4 regions of the Isoptericola nanjingensis genome follow, and region 2 is predicted to be linked to each of the others. Evidence: riboswitches for the same ligand, from Rfam matches in the RefSeq annotation. Region 2 holds a riboswitch; each other region holds the start of a gene.
The links. A riboswitch is a leader RNA that binds a small molecule or an ion and turns the genes downstream of it on or off. The one in region 2 is predicted to bind S-adenosylmethionine.

Region 1: linked by a shared signal. The riboswitch ahead of ACQP6G_RS07565 (NADPH-dependent FMN reductase) and the one ahead of ACQP6G_RS03035 (methylenetetrahydrofolate reductase) in region 2 are both predicted to bind S-adenosylmethionine.
Region 3: linked by a shared signal. The riboswitch ahead of ACQP6G_RS07675 (LLM class flavin-dependent oxidoreductase) and the one ahead of ACQP6G_RS03035 (methylenetetrahydrofolate reductase) in region 2 are both predicted to bind S-adenosylmethionine.
Region 4: linked by a shared signal. The riboswitch ahead of ACQP6G_RS07615 (ABC transporter substrate-binding protein) and the one ahead of ACQP6G_RS03035 (methylenetetrahydrofolate reductase) in region 2 are both predicted to bind S-adenosylmethionine.

The regions. Positions count from the first base shown of each region.
Region 1 is NZ_JBNOZL010000003.1:437,195-441,507, reverse strand. It holds gene ACQP6G_RS07575 (LLM class oxidoreductase) at 1-511, opposite strand, end outside; gene ACQP6G_RS07570 (flavin reductase family protein) at 526-1,050, opposite strand; gene ACQP6G_RS07565 (NADPH-dependent FMN reductase) at 1,089-1,703, opposite strand; SAM riboswitch class IV at 1,725-1,859, opposite strand; gene ACQP6G_RS07560 (DoxX family protein) at 2,000-2,554, opposite strand; gene ACQP6G_RS07555 (hypothetical protein) at 2,703-3,062, shown strand; gene ACQP6G_RS07550 (DNA polymerase IV) at 3,136-4,218, shown strand; gene ACQP6G_RS07545 (rhamnogalacturonan acetylesterase) at 4,237-4,313, opposite strand, start outside.
Region 2 is NZ_JBNOZL010000002.1:33,121-37,433, forward strand. It holds gene ACQP6G_RS03025 (hypothetical protein) at 1-469, shown strand, start outside; gene ACQP6G_RS03030 (NADP-dependent oxidoreductase) at 529-1,428, shown strand; SAM riboswitch class I at 1,522-1,628, shown strand; gene ACQP6G_RS03035 (methylenetetrahydrofolate reductase) at 1,634-2,668, shown strand; gene metE (5-methyltetrahydropteroyltriglutamate--homocysteine S-methyltransferase) at 2,697-4,313, shown strand, end outside.
Region 3 is NZ_JBNOZL010000003.1:460,783-465,095, forward strand. It holds gene ACQP6G_RS07665 (amino acid ABC transporter permease) at 1-230, opposite strand, end outside; gene ACQP6G_RS07670 (DUF1684 domain-containing protein) at 227-1,159, opposite strand; gene ACQP6G_RS07675 (LLM class flavin-dependent oxidoreductase) at 1,255-2,526, opposite strand; SAM riboswitch class IV at 2,862-2,975, opposite strand; gene ACQP6G_RS07680 (GTP pyrophosphokinase) at 3,155-3,937, shown strand; gene ACQP6G_RS07685 (MmcQ/YjbR family DNA-binding protein) at 3,945-4,313, shown strand, end outside.
Region 4 is NZ_JBNOZL010000003.1:449,018-453,330, forward strand. It holds gene ACQP6G_RS07610 (ABC transporter permease) at 1-788, opposite strand, end outside; gene ACQP6G_RS07615 (ABC transporter substrate-binding protein) at 790-2,451, opposite strand; SAM riboswitch class IV at 2,527-2,640, opposite strand; gene ACQP6G_RS07620 (DUF4395 domain-containing protein) at 2,789-3,265, opposite strand; gene ACQP6G_RS07625 (TlpA family protein disulfide reductase) at 3,297-3,731, opposite strand; gene ACQP6G_RS07630 (LLM class flavin-dependent oxidoreductase) at 3,828-4,313, opposite strand, start outside.

The DNA.
Region 1 (4,313 bases), on a different contig from region 2:
CGCGGATCACGGCGTCGTCCTCCCACGAGTCCCAGAGGTCGCGCACCACCTGCACGACGTCGCGGGCCTCGCGGGCGAGATCGGCGACAGGCTCGCGACCGTAGGCGTCGGCCGTCTCCGGGGTGCGGGTGGCCGCGGCGAGCCAGCCGCCGCGGCCACCCGCCGCGATGTCGAGGGAGGCGAGCTGGGTCGCGACGTGGAACGGCTCCGGGTAGGTGGCCGGGACCTGGGGCACCAGGCCGATCGCGGTGGTGGTGCGGGCCACGAACGCCGCGCGCGTGACGGCGTCGAGCCGCGCGGAGCCGGGCGACCCGGCGACCGCGGGCAGCAGCGCGTCGGCGAACGTCACGAAGGTGACGCCGGCGTTCTCGGCACGCCGCACGCCGCGGGCGAGGCGAGGTGCCCCGACGAGCTCGGCCGGCGTGAGGCCTGTCGCGGCGGCTGCCGCAGGGTGGGCGCCTGCGCCGTCGACGTCGAGCCCGACGACGAAGGGGGTGGTGAGGTCGGTCATGTGTCGCTGTCCCGTCAGATCGCGGACTCGTCGCCGAGCCGGTGGTAGGTGCGGTCGAGGTAGACCAGGGGCGAGGTCCCATCCGACCCGGACTGCAGCGCGCGCAGCGAGACCAGGTAGCTGTCGCCGACCGGGGTGCGCTGCAGCACGCGGGCGCGCACCCAGGAGACGGCTCCGTCGATGACGGGCTCGCCCGAGGGCAGCGCCGTCCAGCCGCCCCCCGCGAAGCGGTCGATGCCGCTGGTGGCGAAGCGGGCGGAGAGGTCGTCCTGGTGGTCGGCGAGGAAGCTGATCGCGAGCGTGCCGGCCGCCGAGACGGCGGGCCAGGACGACGACGTGGACGCCAGCGAGAACGCGAGCAGGGGCGGCGCGGCGGACACGGAGATCACGGACGTGGCGGTGAACCCGACGGGGCGGCCCGCGTGCTCGAGCGCGACGACGGCCACGCCGGCCGGGTGCTGGCGGAACACCGTCTTGAACTCGTCCGGGGACAGCTGGGGCTCGTCCTGCTGGGCCAGGAGCTCCTCGATCTCGGACAGGGCGGACAGGTCGGTGCGCTGGTGGGCGTGTTCCGTGGTCACAGGGCGGCTCCCGTCAGCTCGGCGGTCGAGGGGGTGGTCGAGGGGGTGGTCGTGGGGGTGGTGGTCGTGGCCGACGGGACGGGCACGCCGGCGGCCCGGCGCAACGGCGTCGCCCAGCGGGCGAACCAGGGGTCCAGCGCCTCGCCGAGCTCCGGCAGCTGGGCCTCGGTGAGGGTCAGCGTGCGGGTGGGCACGACCGCGCCCAGCTCCACGAGCACGGGTCGGAGGTGTGCCTCGCCGGCGAGTGCGTGCGCCGGGTTGCCGGACACGACGAGTGGCACGACGACGACGCCCGCCAGGCCGTCGGGCCCGTAGAGGTCGAGGAACGCCTTGAGGAGGCCCGTGTAGGAGGCCTTGTAGACGGGGGTCGCGACGACGGCGACCGTGGCGCGCGCCAGGCGCTCCTTCGCCGCGTCGGCGGCCGGGTGCGCGGCAGTGAGGATCTCGCCCGCGAACGCCGCGAGCTCGATCGTCGCCACGTCCGCGGTGCCGAGCAGCTCGGCGACGCGGCTGGCGGCGGCCTCCGCCGCGGTCACGGTGCGCGAGCCCGCGCGCGGGTTGCCGGAGACCACCACCACGGAGGGGGTGGCGGGGCGGGTGTTCTCGGTCATGGGTCGTCCCTCGCAGTCCGTCGATCACGCTTGCCGCACGGCGTCTCGACCCGTGGGGACGGGCCGGCCGGCGGCCAGGTCATCTCCCGGAGCACCCCGCCGTGACATGGGGGTTGCTGCCCAGCCAGCCGGGGCTTCGCGCTGGGGCTCGTGACCTGCGCGGAGGTATAGCAGCCGGTCGGACGAACGCCAGGGCCGTCCGGAGACTTCTCACCATCCGGACACGTGGACGCACCGGAGCCTCCGGCCGGGGGGACGGCCGGAGGCTCCGGGGTGGTGCGAGGGCGCCTTTCTCGTCAGGCCTCCAGGCGAAGGCGCGCGCCGAGCGCGACGGCCGCGACGACGGCGGCGCCCGCGACCAGGACGACGTCCTTGAGCACGTACTGGCCCAGCAGGGTCATGCCGTGCCCGAACAGCTCGTCGCCGAACAGCGCGACGGGGGACAGGATGCCGACCATCGCGACGGCGAGGACGACCAGCCCGACCCGCAGCAGGCGGCCGGAGACCAGGGTGAGCCCGATGAAGGTCTCCATGACGGCGACCAGGACGACGGCGGTCGTGGCGGGGACGAGCCCGAGCGTGAGCGTCTCGACGGTGCGGCCCGCGATCTCCTCGGCGGGGCTGGCGCCGGGGAAGAACTTCAGGACGCCGAAGCCCAGGAACACGAGCCCGAGCGCGACCCGCAGAGCCGGGACGGACCACCGGGTGAGGAACCGGGCGAGGGCGGTGACGGCGACGTCGAGCCGCAGCGCCACCTGCTCGGCCAGCGCGTTCGGGAGCCGACGGGCGGCGGGGGCGCTCGGTGCGCGGGTGCCGGCGGTCGTGCGGTGGGTCGGGGTGGAGACGGACATGGTGGTGCTCTCTTCCAGGGGGAGGTGCGACCCGGGGGTGGTCGCCCTGGGAGAGAGCGGCCCACGGGGCCGGGAATGCGTGCGCCCCCGGTTTTCGCCCGGTCCTCACCCGCTCGACGACGCGCCCGGCACCGCCTACGGTGCCGGCATGGACCACGAGCCGATGCGACGGGTCGCCGAGTTCCGTGCGGCGTTCGACCTCGAGGTCGAGACCGCCCGACCGGGTCTGGCGGAGCACCGCCGGGCGCTGCTGGCAGAGGAGTCCGGGGAGGCGGCCGAGGCGCTCGCGGACCTCGCGACGGCGCTGGCCGAGGGCGGCGACGTCGCCGCCGACGCGCTGGGGATCGACCTTCCGGCGGTGTTCGTCGAGGTCCACCGCTCGAACATGAGCAAGGTGGACGCCGACGGCTGCGTGCTGCGGCGGGCGGACGGCAAGGTGCTGAAGGGGTCGGGATACAGCCCGCCGGACCTCGGCGCGCTGGTCTCCCCGCCGACGGGCCCCGCGTAGGTTTCCGCACGACGGTCCCCGCGCGGACGTCCCCGCGCGGCGCGGACCCCGCGCCGTGGCGCAGACTCGGGGCATGGGCGCGCGCCGCTTCCGCTGGGTGCTGCACGTCGACCTCGACCAGTTCCTGGCCGCGGTCGAGGTGCTGCGGCGCCCGGAGCTCGCGGGCAGGCCGGTGATCGTCGGTGGGCGCGGCGACCCGACGGAGCGGGCGGTGGTCTCCACCGCGTCGTACGAGGCGCGGGCGTACGGCGTCCGGTCGGGGATGCCGCTGCGCGTGGCGGCCCGCAGGGTCCCGGACGCGGTGATCCTGCCGGTCGACCACCCGGTGTACGAGGCGGCCTCCGCGCAGGTGATGGGGGCGCTGCGCGGGCTGGGCACGGTGGTCGAGGTCCTCGGCTGGGACGAGGCGTTCCTCGGGTACGACGGCGAGGCCCCGGAGGCGTTCGCGCACGACGCGCAGCGGGCGGTGCTCGACGCGACCGACCTGCGCTGCTCGGTCGGCATCGGCGACACCAAGGTCCGCGCGAAGATCGCGACGGGGTTCGGCAAGCCGGCGGGTGTCTACCGGCTCACCGCGGAGAACTGGTTCGAGGTGATGGGGGAGCGTCCGACCTCCGACCTGTGGGGCGTGGGCCCCCGGGTGTCGAAGCGGCTCGCGGCGCACGGCATCGACACCGTCGCGCAGCTCGCCGCCGCGGACGACGCCGTCCTGGTCGGTGAGCTCGGGCCGCGGATGGGCGCCTGGTACGGGGAGCTGGGGCGCGGGGAGGGCTCCGCCGTCGTCGACGACACCCCGTGGGTGGCCCGCGGGCACAGCCGGGAGACCACCTACCAGCGCAACCTCACGACGACCGACCAGGTCACGGCGGCGTTGCGCGAGCTCGCCGCGCAGGCGCACGCGGACACCGAGGCCGAGGGCCGGGCGGTGTTCCGGGTGGGCCTCAAGGTGCGCTACGCGCCGTTCTTCACGCGGACGCTCTCGCGGAAGCTCCCGGCACCGACGCGCTCCCTCGAGGAGGTGACCGCCGCGGTGCTCGACCTCGCGGCCGGGCTGGAGCCCGGCCGCGAGGTGCGGCTGCTCGGCGTCCGCGCCGAGATGGTGATGCCCGAGGGCGGCACGGACGCCGAGACCACGCCGGTGCGCGGGCGGATCTGAGCCACGGGGGCACGGGGCTCAGCGCCAGTACCGCTCCGGCACGAGGCCGAGCCGGTGCAGCTCGTCGGCCACGAGGTCGGCGTAGACGCCGGCTC
Region 2 (4,313 bases):
GAAGGCCGCGGCCGCGGGCGGGCAGGTGATGGCCTACCTGGTGCTGCCCGGAAAGGACGCCGCCCTCGCGCTCAACCTCACGCTGTACTGGCACGACCTCGGCCCCGAGGCCGGCGAGGTCACGCACCTGCAACGCATCCACGACCGCCTCCACCCCCGGCTCGGACCCGACGACGAGCTCACCGTCACCGACACCCTCTCGGGGCCGTTCCTGCGCCACGTCCGCGTCGGCCGGGGTGCGGCCGAGCTCGGCGGCCAGGACGTCTCCCTGCTCCTGGTCGACTACTGGGCGCCGGCTCCCGGCGCACGGTCCGTCGCCCGACTCGCGTTCTCCACCCCGCACGTCGAGATCCGCGACGCGATCCTCGGCCTCACCGACAAGGTCCTGTTCGCCACCGAATGGCTCATGAGCGCGCCCGGCGACGTCACGGGCCCGACCGACGCCGACGCCGCACCGGTGCTCGCCTGATCTCGGCCCGGGGCACGAGGACCTCGGTACCGTGTTCCGCTACTGCCTGAGGAGGAGACGTGCGCGCGATCGTGTTCGAGACCCACGGCGGCCCCGAGGCGCTGCACCTCGCCGACGTCCCCGACCCGCAGGCCGGGCCCGGCCAGGTGCGCGTGCGTGTCGAGGCGGCCGCCGTCAACGGCTGGGACGTGAAGTCGCGTGCCGGGGCGACCGGCGGCCCGGCGCCGACGTCGGCCGTCGTGCCCGGGCTGGAGGTGGCGGGAGTCGTCGACCAGGTCGGGGACGGCGTGGCCGGCGTCGCGCCCGGCGACCGCGTGGTCGGGTTCGCCGTCGGCGGCGGGTACGCGGAGCTCGCCCTCACGTCGGTCTTCGCGCGCGTGCCCGACGGGCTCGCCGCGACCGACGCCGTCACCGTCCCCGTCGCGGCCGAGACCGCGACCCGCGTGCTGCGCCTCCTCGACGTCCGGCCGGGCGAGACGCTGCTCGTGCACGGCGCCTCGGGGTCGGTGGGCGAGCTGGCCGTCCAGCTCGCCGTGCGTCGCGGCGCCCGCGTGATCGGCACGGCGTCGCCGCGGAACCAGGAGCGCGTCGCCGCCCTCGGCGCGACGCCCACCACCTACGGCGCGGGGCTCGTGGAGCGGGTCCGCGCCCTCGCCCCCGACGGCGTGGACGCCGTCCTCGACACCACCGGCGCGGGCGTGCTGCCCGACTCGATCGCCCTGCGCGGCGGCACCGAGCGCATCGTCACCATCGCCGACGACGCCGCGGCGGACCTCGGCGTCGAGGCCAGCTGGCGGTCCGAGCGCGACGCCGGCGAGCTCGCCGAGGCCGTCGACGCCCGGGCCCGCGGCGACCTCGTGACCACCGTCGGCGCGGTGCTGCCGCTGGCCGACGCGCCGAGCGCCCACGCGCTCGTCGAGACGGGCCGCGCGGGCGGCAAGGTCGTGCTGGTGCCCTGAGCAGGGCGTTCCCGCCCGATCTGCATCGGCGATCGTCTCACCAGGCGGTCTCATCCTCGCCCGTATCGCGGATGCTGCGTACGATCGCGTGACAAGCCATCCAGAGCGGCCGAGAGTCCTGGCTCGACGACGCCGCAGCAACCCGTTCTCCGACGGAAGCCTCCCGAGGACGAAGGTGCTCACGCCAGGATCGATGGAGTGACGCATGGTCGCAGAGGCATCCCTTTCGCCCACCCCGGCAGCTCAGCCGGCGTTGCCGGCACGCCCGACGGTCTCGTTCGAGCTCATGCCGCCGCGCCGGCCGGACGCCGCCCCCAAGTTCTGGGAGACGGCGCGCCGGCTCGTGGCCGCACGACCGGACTTCGTGTCCGTGACGTACGGCGCCGGCGGCGGTGACCGGGCGACCGCACGCCAGGTCGTGTCCACCCTGCTCGCGGGCACGCCCGTCCTGCCCGTGGCCCACCTGACCTGCGTGGGCGCGCACCGCGAGGACGTCTCCGCCGTCATCGACGACTTCCTCGACGCCGGCACCCGCGCGTTCCTCGCCCTGCGGGGCGACCCGCCGAAGGACCAGCCGGACTGGGAGCCGCCCGCCGACGGCGTCGCGTCCTCGATCGAGCTCGTGCACCTGCTGCGCGAGGTCGAGGCGCGACGGTGCGCGACCGACCCCGGGGCCGCGCTGCGCGGCGCCGCGCGCCCGATGACGATCGCCGTCGCGACGTTCGTCGACGGCAACGTGCAGGCCGGCACCACCCGGGCCCAGGAGGTCCGGCGCCTCAAGGAGAAGCAGGACGCGGGGGCGAGCTTCGCCATCACGCAGCTGTTCTACGAGGCCGACTCCTACACCGACTTCGTCGCCGAGGCCCGCGCGGCCGGGGTGACGATCCCGATCCTCGCCGGGCAGCTGCCCACGACCGAGCCGCGCCGGCTCCGTCGCGTCGAGGAGCTCACCGGCGTCCGCGCGCCCCGGCACCTGCTGGACGCGCTCGACGCCCTGCCGGACCCGGAGGCCCAGCACGCCTACGGGACCGCGCGTGCCGTGGAGCTCGCCCAGCGCGTGCTCGACGCGGGCGCACCCGGCATCCACGTGTACACGTTCAACAAGTACCGTCCCGCTCTGGACCTGCTCGAGGGTGTCCACCTCGGCGGACCGGCGCCGGCCGACGCCACGTCGGACGGCGCGGACCTGGCCAGAAGGCCGTGGGTACCGAGCATCCCGACCCAGGCTCCCGCCGTCTGACGCGCGGAGCCCGAACTCTGGAGTGCTCATGTCCACCACATCGACACGCCCCACCCCCGCCACGGCATTTCCCGGTGGCACGATCCTCGGCTACCCGCGCATCGGGCGCCGCCGCGAGCTCAAGAAGGCCGTCGAGTCGTTCTGGGCCGGGCGCACCGACGCCGTCGACCTGGAGGTCGCGGCCGGCGCGCTGCGCCGCGAGACGGCCCGCCGCCTCGTCGACCTCGGCCTCAACCCCGACGACGGCTCCGTGCCCGGCGCGTTCTCCTACTACGACCAGGTGCTCGACGTCGTCGCGCTGCTGGGCGCCGTCCCCGAGCGGTTCCGCGACCTGCTCGACGACGCGGACGGCTCGCTCGAGCTCGACGGCTACTTCACCGTGGCCCGCGGCCGCGGCGAGGACGCCCCGCTCGAGATGACCAAGTGGTTCGACACCAACTACCACTACCTCGTGCCGGAGATCAGCGAGACGACGCCGGTCTCGTTCGCCGACCACCGCATCGTGCGCGAGTACGCCGAGGCCAAGGAGGCCGGCGTCACGACGCGCCCGGTGCTCGTGGGCCCGGTGACGTTCCTCGCGCTGTCGAAGGCGGCCGACGAGGCGGGCGAGGGCTTCCACCCGCTCGACCGGCTCGACGACGTCGTCGCCGCGTACGCCGACCTGCTCCGCGCGCTGGCCGCCGTCGGCGTGCCGTGGGTGCAGCTCGACGAACCCGCGCTCGTCACGGACTCCCTCGACGTGCCGGCGGAGCGCCTGCACGCGGCGATCGCCTCGGCGTACCGCACCCTGGCGACCGACCTCGCGACGGCCACCGACGACACCGCCTCCGAGGACTCGGCGGGCGCGCGGCCCGCGATCCTGTTGACGGCGCCGTTCGGCGGGCTCGGCGACGACGGACTCGCCGTGCTCGCGGGCACCGACGTCGACGCGATCGCGATCGACCTGGTCAAGGGCGCCGTGCGCGCCGACCCGGTCCCGGGTCTCGAGGACAAGACCCTCGTCGCCGGCGTGGTCGACGGGCACAACGTCTGGCGGGCCGACCTGGCCGCCAAGCTCGACGTCGTCGAGTCGCTGCGGGGCCTCGGCGCCGGGGCCCTCGCCGTCGGCACGTCGACGTCGCTGCTGCACGTGCCGCACGACGTCGAGGACGAGGTCTTCGACCAGCAGGCGGCGGGCACCACGCTCGACCCGCGCCTGCGCGACTGGCTCGCGTTCGCCGACCAGAAGGTGGGCGAGGTCGCGACCCTGGCCCGTGCCCTCGCCGACGGGCGGGAGTCCGTCGCGGACGCGCTCGCCGCGTCGTCCGCGGCCGTGGCCTCGCGCGCGACGGCGGAGGGCGTCGTCGTGCCCGCGGTGCGCGACCGGGCCGCGGCGCTCACCGACGCCGACTTCGCCCGTGGCCCGTACGCGGAGCGCGCTGCCGCGCAGGCCGCGCGGCTCGACCTGCCCCCGCTGCCCACGACGACGATCGGCTCGTTCCCGCAGACCCCGGAGATCCGCAAGGCCCGCGCCGCGTGGACGAAGGGCGAGCTGTCCGACGCCGACTACTCCGCCGCGATGCGGGAGGAGATCGGGCGCGTCGTGACGCTGCAGGAGGAGCTGGGCCTCGACGTGCTGGTGCACGGCGAGCCCGAGCGCAACGAC
Region 3 (4,313 bases), on a different contig from region 2:
ACGTCCCACTCCCACCGGTCGTTGGTGAGCAGCGAGCTGACGACCATCGCCAGCAGCACGGCCACGCCGGCCGTCGCGACCCATCGCCCCGGGTGGCGGGCGGGGACGATGCGCAGGTCCGCGTACGGGGTGGCCGCGGCGTCCCGAGCCGGTGCCGCAGGCCCCGGAGCCCGTGCGCCAGGTGTCTGTGCGCCAGGTGTCTGTGCGCCCGGCGTCGTGACGGCGGTCATCGCGGCGCCCTCTCCCCCGCCGTGACGGCGAACGGGACGTGGTTGCCCGGCGGCGGGGCGGGGCACGTGCCGTGGTCGCTGAACGCGTACGGCAGGTTGACGGCGTCGTTGAGGTCGAGGTGTGCGACGCCCGCGTCGCCCGGGGTCAGGGACCCGGGGAGCTCGGGGCGCACCACCCGCCAGGGCGCGACGCCGGGTGCCTCGTCGCTGAAGAGCAGCGTCGGGGCGCCACCCGGGGAGCCGGTCAGCACGAGCGTGACCGTCCGGTCGCCGCGCGTCAGGTCGAGCTCGCCGACCGCCTGCAGCCGGTGCACCAGGCCGGGACGGGCGGCCCCGACCACGAGCCCGCGGGGTACGTCGTACAGGCGGACGGGCGCCTCGACCGCCCACGAGGGGTCGTGGTCGAAGGCGGGCACCCCGGCGAAGTCGAGGCGCGTGCGGGCGTGCGGGTCGCGCAGCCGGATCGCGAGGCGTCCGGTGCGCCGCACCAGCTCGATCGCCACCGCGGCCGTCTCCCCTGCCGGCGGGAGGTCCGGGTCGGCGCCGTCGGCGGGCTCGCGGCCGGGGGGCAGGAACGTGCCCAGGACGACGCTGCCACCCTCGGGGACGTCGCCGTCGTACGCGCCGTCCGCGACCTCCGGCCCTCGGACCCGGGGTCCGTCGGCCTCCCCCGGCCGCAGGTGGGCGCCGGCACCGTCGGCGAGCCAGAGCCCGGGCACGCCGGGCAGCGGCTCGGGTCGCGAGGGCAGCCAGTGGAACCCCGCCAGGCTCAGCCAGCCGTGGGGCGCGGCGAGCTCGCGCTCGCGGTCGGCCCGCCGGCTCGCGCTCCGTGCCGCGGCGGAACCGGCGGCGGAACCGGCGGCCGGCGCGTGCGCAGGGGCGCCTGCGGGGTCCGTGGGACGGACGCGTGGTGTGTCGGTGACGGTCATCGGGGGGCCTCCGGTCACAAGAGGGCGAGCGACGTCGCGGCGGGTGTCGGCGACGCGGGCGGCGGGGGTGACGTGGCGGGCGTCGGGGCGGGCGGTCACGCGCGCACCAGCCGGGAGTCGGCGGTGCGGCCCGCCCGGGCGCGCGGCCGCGCGTGCGCCGGTGCGGGGGCGACGACGGCGCTGCCGGCATCGCCGGCGTCGGCGGCGGGCCCCACGTCCGGCAGCCCGAGGGTCGCGCGGAGGGTGCGCGGCGCCGGGGACGCCACCGCGCGCACGCCGTCCCGCGCGAGGCGCGGGAGCACACCGTCGACGAGGGCGTCCAGGTCGGGGCCGAGCGACGAGGGCCGCAGCAGGAACCCGTCGGACGCGCCGGCGTCCCGCCAGTCCACGATCGTCTCGGCGAGGTCGTCGGGGGTGCCGGCCACGACGAGCAGCCCGCCGGAGATCTCCGGGCCCTCGAGGGCCTCGACCAGCTCCAGCCGCGCCTGCGCGCTGGCCCGGTCCTCGGCCAGCACGACATACGCCTCGGTGAGCACGCGCAGCGTGTCGGGGTCGCGGCCCGCGGCCTCGGCAGCGTCGCGCAGCCGGGAGCGCAGCCGGACGGCGCGGGCCGGCGCGGTGGCGGCGACGCGCACGACGTCCGCCGTCCGGGCGGCGAGGTCGAGCGCGGCCTCGCTCCGGGCGGAGACGACGACGGGCGGCCGCCCCTGCCGCGTCCCGGCGCCCCGGGGCCCGTCGGCGGCCCGGCCCTCGGCGGGCCGGTACCGGCGCACGGCGAAGCGGATGCCGTCGTGGTCCACGCGGAAGCGCCCCTCGTCGTCGACGGCGACGGCGCCGGCCGTGTCACCCGCGTTCGGCCCGGCCGACGTCGCGAGCCCGTCCCAGTGCCGCACGACCTGTGCCGCGACGTCACGGGCCTGCTCCGCCCACGCGTCGTCCTGGGCGACGATTCCGGTGGGGAGCCCGACCTGCCACCCGGCCCGGCCGGAGCTCGCCTGGTCGACGCGGGCGACGGCCTGGGCGACGTGCGCCGGGTCCACGTGCGCGGTGTCGACGGCGGCGACCAGCCCGGCCCGCGTGGTGTGGGGTGCCACCCGTGCGGCGGCCACGGCCGCGTCGAGCCGCCCGGTCACCTGCCGCCGGCCCGGGTGCAGCAGGAAGCCCTCGTCGAGGGTGACGAGGTCGAGGCCGCCGCCGTCGGCGGTGCGCACGAGCTGGACGAAGCGCTCGGCGTCGAACGACCGCGGCTGCACGATGCCGCGCGCCCGGTGCACGCCGGGGCGGGCGCCGGCCGCCGTGAGGTCGACGCCGACGACGAGGGGGGACGGGGTGCTGGTGGTGGACGTCGAGGGCAGGGAGTAGGGCACGTCGGCTCCGATCAGGGCGCGGCGGACGGGCGCACTCGGGCACGGGTCGTGGACCTGCGGGTGCGCGCCGCCGCCGGGAGGGCACGGGGAGGAATGCCCGCCGGGACCGGCGGGCGGGGCCGTCTGCGGCCGGGCCCGGCAGGTGCCGGGCCGTCGAGGAGGGTCGTCCGCCGCGGGCGGCGGACGATCAGGCCGCGATCAGCGGCGTCGACACCACGCCCGGGCGGACGCCGAGGTCACCGGCGAGGCGGACGGCACGTGCCGGGACGACAGGGGGCGCACGGTGGTGGCGTCGCGGTGCATGCTCGTCCTCTCCTGCTCCCCGCCGGGGCGGGGGTCGCGTGTTGCCGTGCCGTCGGCGACGGCCGGCCTGGTCCTCACCCGGGGCACCCGCCCGCGCTGGGGGTTGCCGTCCGACGAGCCGGGGCTTCGCGTCGGAGCTCGTGACCATCCGGGAGGTCCGGCCGCACCGCCTGGGGCGCCGCGGTCGTCCGATCCGGTGCGCAGGAACGTAGGTCTCCGGAAGGGGGGGTGTCAACGGTTCCTCCCGACCGTCTCGAATACCGAACAGTTCCGACCGTTTTTATCGGATTATCGAGCGTCAGGAAACCCGTCTACCGTGGTGCCCGTGAGCCAGAACGCAGGGCACGGACCCGAGCAGCACACTCCCGCGGTCGCCGAGATCCGGGAGCTGGTCGACCAGCTGCGCCGGCTCGTCCTCACCTACAAGTTCGGGATCGACGAGGTCATGACGAAGATCTCGATCCTGCGCGACGAGTTCCGGCTCATGCAGAACTACAACCCCGTGGAGCACGTGGGCTCGCGACTCAAGTCGCTCGAGTCGATCGTGGCGAAGTGCCGCCGCAAGGGCATCCCGCTGACGCCCGACGGCGTGCGCCAGCAGATGTTCGACGTCGCGGGGGTCCGCGTCACCTGCAGCTTCGTCTCCGACATCTACAAGGTCCGCGACATGCTGACCAACCAGGCCGACATCACCGTCCTGGAGGAGCGCGACTACATCGCCCACCCCAAGGCGAACGGGTACAAGTCCTTGCACCTCATCGTCCAGGTGCCCGTGTACCTCTCCGACCGGGTCGAGCACGTCGTCGTCGAGATCCAGCTGCGCACCATCGCCATGGACTTCTGGGCGAGCCTCGAGCACAAGATCTACTACAAGTACGCGCGCGACGTGCCCCGGCACCTCACGGACTCGCTCAAGCTCGCCGCCGACGTCGCGTCGTCGCTCGACAGCTCCATGGAACGCATCCACGACGAGGTCAAGGCCATCGCCGGCGAGGCGGAGCCTGTCGAGCAGCGGGACTCGCTGCTCACCCCCGAGGAGATGCTCCGCACCTTCTGGACGGCGGCCAAGGCCGAGGGAGACGTGCTCCGCACGACCCGCGAGAGCTGAGGCGGGCATGGGACCCTCCGAGCACCAGGACCTCGCCGCCGCCGTCGCGCTCGCCCTCCCCGGCGCCACCCGCACCTGGCCCTTCGGGCCCGACCACGACGTGTTCAAGGTCCAGGGCAAGGTCTTCTGCATGACCACGGAGGTCACGGGCACCCCGCTCGTGACGCTCAAGTGCACGCCCGACGACGGCGAGGCGCTCCGCCAGGAGCTCGAGAGCGTGACCGCCGGCTACCACATGAACAAGCGCCACTGGATCTCGCTGGCCCCAGGGCCGGGGATCACGCCCGACCTCGTGGAGGAGCTGGTCCTCGAGGCGTACGCGCTGGTCGTCGCGGCGCTCCCCCGTCGCCTGCGACCGGTCGACCTCGACGACACG
Region 4 (4,313 bases), on a different contig from region 2:
AGCCCCTGCCGCGAGAACACGGTCTCAGTCACGACGGCGCCGCCGAGCAGGCCACCCACCATGACGCCGAGAACGGTGAACGCCGGGATGGCGGCGTTGCGCAGGGCATGCGCGAGGTGCACCCGGGCGCGGCTCGCGCCCTTCGCCCACGCCGTCTCGACGTAGGGCTCGCCGAGCGTGCCGCGCAGGGAGCGGGACAGGATCTGCGCGAGCTGCGCCCCGGCCGGGACGGCCAGCGTGATCGTGGGCAGCACCAGGCTGACGGCGCCCTCGTTGCCGATCGCCGGGAACACCGGCAGCCGGAACGAGAACCACTGCAGCAGCACCAGGCCCACGAAGAACGTGGGCAGGGCGACGCCGAGCGGCGGCAGCGCGGACAGCGCCTGGCGCAGGAACCGGGCCCGCGGGAGGACGCTGGCCACCGCGACCGCCGTCCCGCCGAGGACGGCGACGAGGAGCGCCGCACCGGTGAGCCTGAGCGTCTCGGGCAGCGCCTGCGCGACGAGGGCCGTCGCGGAGGCGCCGCTCACGTACGAGGTGCCGAAGTCGCCGGCCAGCGCGCCGAGGAGCGCGTCGCCGTACTGCACGAGGATCGGGCGGTCGAGCCCGTACTCCGCGCGCAGCGCGGCGAGCTGGGTCGGGTCGACCTGGCTCACCTCGCCGCCCCCGGACGCGACCAGCGCGGCCGGGTCGCTCGGCAGCAGGTACAGGACGAAGAACGCGACGGTGAAGGCCGCCCAGAGGACGAACACCCCCTGCCCGGCCCGTCGCAGCACGTAGCGGGTCATCTCACTCTCCCGCGCCGTCGGTCACCCAGGCGTCGTAGAAGTCGAGCCGCGAGGAGGCCTCGAAGGTCAGCCCCTGCACGCGGTCGGCCGCCGCGATCGTGGTGGACAGCTCGTAGACCGGGATGGCGTGACCACGCTCCAGCAGCAGCCTCGACGCCTCGGAGACCAGCGTCCGGCGCTCCTCGGGATCGGTGGCGGCGGCCGAGTCGTCGAGCAGCTCGTCGACCTCCTCCGGGTCGCGCTGGTTCACGTTGCGCGCGTTCGCCGAGAAGATCGTGCGCAGCACGTCGGCGTCCGACCGGGTGAGGTTGTAGTAGTCGAAGTCGAAGTCGCCGGCGGCGGTGGCCGCCTCCTTCTCGGCCACCGTGACGTGCTTGAGCTGCAGGTCGACCCCGATCTGCCGGAGCTGCTGCTGCACGAGCTCGAGCGCGCCGGGCTCCTGCCAGAACGTCACCGTGGTGGAGAGCCTCCGACCGTCCTTCTCGCGGATGCCGTCGGCGCCCACGACCCAGCCCGCGTCGTCCAGGACCTTCGTCGCACCCTCGGGGTCGTACGCGAGCAGGTCGTCCGCACCCTCGAACAGCGGCGTCGAACGGGACAGCACACCGGTGGCCGGCTGGTCCTGCGGGGTCAGCACGGTGTCCACGATCTGCTGGCGGTCGATCCCCTTGACGAGCGCGGTGCGCACGGCCTCGTCGGCGGCCAGCGGGCTGGACTCGTGGGGGAACAGGTTGAACACGACGCCCGGGTTGGCGCGGTAGGACAGCCAGAACCCGTTGCCGTCGAACTGCGGCAGGTCGACGGCGTTCAGCGCGGCGGTCGCGTCGATCTGTCCCGACTGCAGGGACCCGGAGCGCACACCCGCCTCGGGGATGACCTTCAGGGTCACCGTGTCGAGGTACGCCTCGCCCGTGTGGCTGCTGGCCTCCGACCCCCAGTCGTAGCCCGCGACCTTCTCCAGCACGATCTCCTGGTCCGGGGTGTAGGACTTCACGGCGAACGGCCCGGAGCCGACGTACTTCCCGGCGCAGCGATCCTCGGTCGAGAGGGTCGCCGAGTCGGGCGAGAGCAGGCCGAGGGAGAACGTCGACGTCGCCTGGAGGAACTGCGCGCTCGGCTCGTCGAAGTCGACGGTCACGGTGTGCTCGTCCACGACGGTGGTGCCCGCGTAGCCGACGAGGTACTGGGAACCGAGGGACGCCACGGCACCCAGGTCGACGATCGCGTCGAAGTTGGTCTTCACCGCGGCGGCGTCGATCGGCGTGCCGTCGGCGAACGTGGCGTCGTCGCGCAGGTGGAACGTGTAGCTGGAGGCGTCGTCGTTCACCTCCCAGCCCTCCGCGAGCCAGGGCAGGATCTCGCCGGACTCCGGGTCCTGGGCGGTGAGCGACGCGACGGTCTGACGGGCGGCCGCGATCGCGTCGTTGTTGCCGACCTGCTGCGGGTCGACGCAGTGCGAGTCCACCGTGATGGCGAACGTCAGGTCGCCGCCGGCGACGGGCTCGCCGCTCGCGTCGGCGCCGGTGCCCGCGGCGTCGGCGCCCGTCGAGCAGGCGCTGAGCAGGAGGCCGGCGGCCGAGACGGTGGCGGCGAGCCCGACGACGCTGCGTCGCGGGGTGCGCCTGGGGTCCTGGGTGCGCGGTGCGCGCGGGGTGGTGGTCATCGCGTGGTGTTCCTCGTGGTCATGGCGGGTCGCCCCCCGCGCCGGCACGGGCCGGGGCGCGGTCATGGACGACCGGAGCCGTGCTTACCCGGCCGCGGGCGCGGCGGGGTCAGGTCGTTCCCGGAGCACCCCGTCACGTCGAAGGGTTGCTGGCCAGCGAGCCGGGCCTGGGTGCTGGCGCTCGTCACCTGGGCGGCAGGGAAGCCGCCGCGGCCTCCCGAGTCAAGGGTCGGGCGGGTCGTCTCACATCACGGACGCGGGACGGGCGCCGCAGACGCCGAAGGCCCCGCCGTCGGTGACGGCGGGGCCTCGAGGGGTCCGGTGGTGGGCGGCGGCCTCAGCGGGCGGAGGGCCGCAGGCGCGCGCCGAGCAGGTAGAGCTCGCAGCCGAGGCACAGGCCGACGACGGCGTTGAGGCCGGCCGCGACGAACGCGATCCCCGCGGCCCACGGCACCGCGGCCAGCACGCCTGCGAGCCCGAGCACGACGCCGACGCCCGTGACGACGAGGCCGACGAGCTGGGCGAACCGCGGCGGGCGCGGGTCCTCGAGCTCGGCGGGCGGCGCGAGCCGGGGACGAACGAGGGTCTTGAAGAGCCAGCCCTGCACCGTGCCCTGCGCGCCGCGCACGGCGCCCAGGAGGAACCCGGCGGCCACGACGGCGAGCAGCACGAGGCCGGCGGGGCTCGCCCCGAGGAGCACGACCACGGCGAGCAGCAGCGCCGTGACGGCGGCGCCCACCCGAGGGCCGCGCGGGTCGATGCCGGCCGGGGCCCGCGTGACGGGGGCCTGGCCGGCGGGACGCTCGGAGGTCATCGGTTCTCCTCGGGGACGGGGTTCGGCGGGCTCAGCCGACGGGGACCACGGCGGCCAGGGCCTGGCGCGCCTGAGCGGGCGACATCCCGCCGCTGCTGCGGGCGGCCTGCGCCCCGGTCGCGTCCAGCACCAGCACCGTCGGGGTGGTGAGGACGCCGAGCTCGCGCACGAGGTCGAGATGGTCGTCGACGTCGAGCTCGTGGTGCTCGACGCCCGCCTCGCGCTCGACGAGTCCCTCCAGCACGCGGGCCGTGGCGCGGCACGGGGCGCACACCTCGGCGGACAGCTGGACGAACGTCGCCCGCTCCCCCAGCCGGACCCCGCGGGCCGCCCAGTCCACGACGGGGTCCTGCCGCGCGGGCGTGGTGCGGACGCGCCCCTGGCGGGACCTCCACACCGCGCCGAGGACGACGGTCGCCAGGACGAGCACGGCCAGGATCACCAGCTGGGTGGGCTGGACCGTCACGGTGGCCTCCTCACACGGTCGACGTCGCGGCCATTCTCCCCGCCGCCCACCATCCGGTCGACGGGATGACCGCATGCCGGACACCCCGCCGGGCGGTCAGACGGTCAGCGCCTCGGCACGCGTGCCGTCGTGCACCGCGGGGGCCTGCGCCGCGGTGAGGCCGGCGGCCCGCCGCTCGTCGTCGGGCCCCCAGAGCGTCGTCGTGACCTCGGCGCGCACGACGGGCGCGACCTCGGCCGCGAACCGGCGCAGCACGTCCTCCTGGCGGGACGGCTCCAGCAGGTGGTTCACCGAGACGGACTGCAGCACGTGCCCGAAGGAGCCGTGGTAGTCGAGGATCTTCTCGGCCACCCGCTCGGGCGACCCGACCAGCGCCGGGCCGCGCTCGACGGCGTCCTCGATCGTCTCGAACGCCTGGGCCTTGCCGACGTGCGTCGCGGGGTCGTAGCCGCGCGCCCGCAGCCGCGCGACCTGCCCCTCGTACAGCGGCCGGTACTGCTCGATCGCCTGCTCCGTGGTGTCGGCGAGGAACAGGCCCCCGGAGCCGGCGCCGACGAACCGGTACGCCGGGTCGTGCCCGGC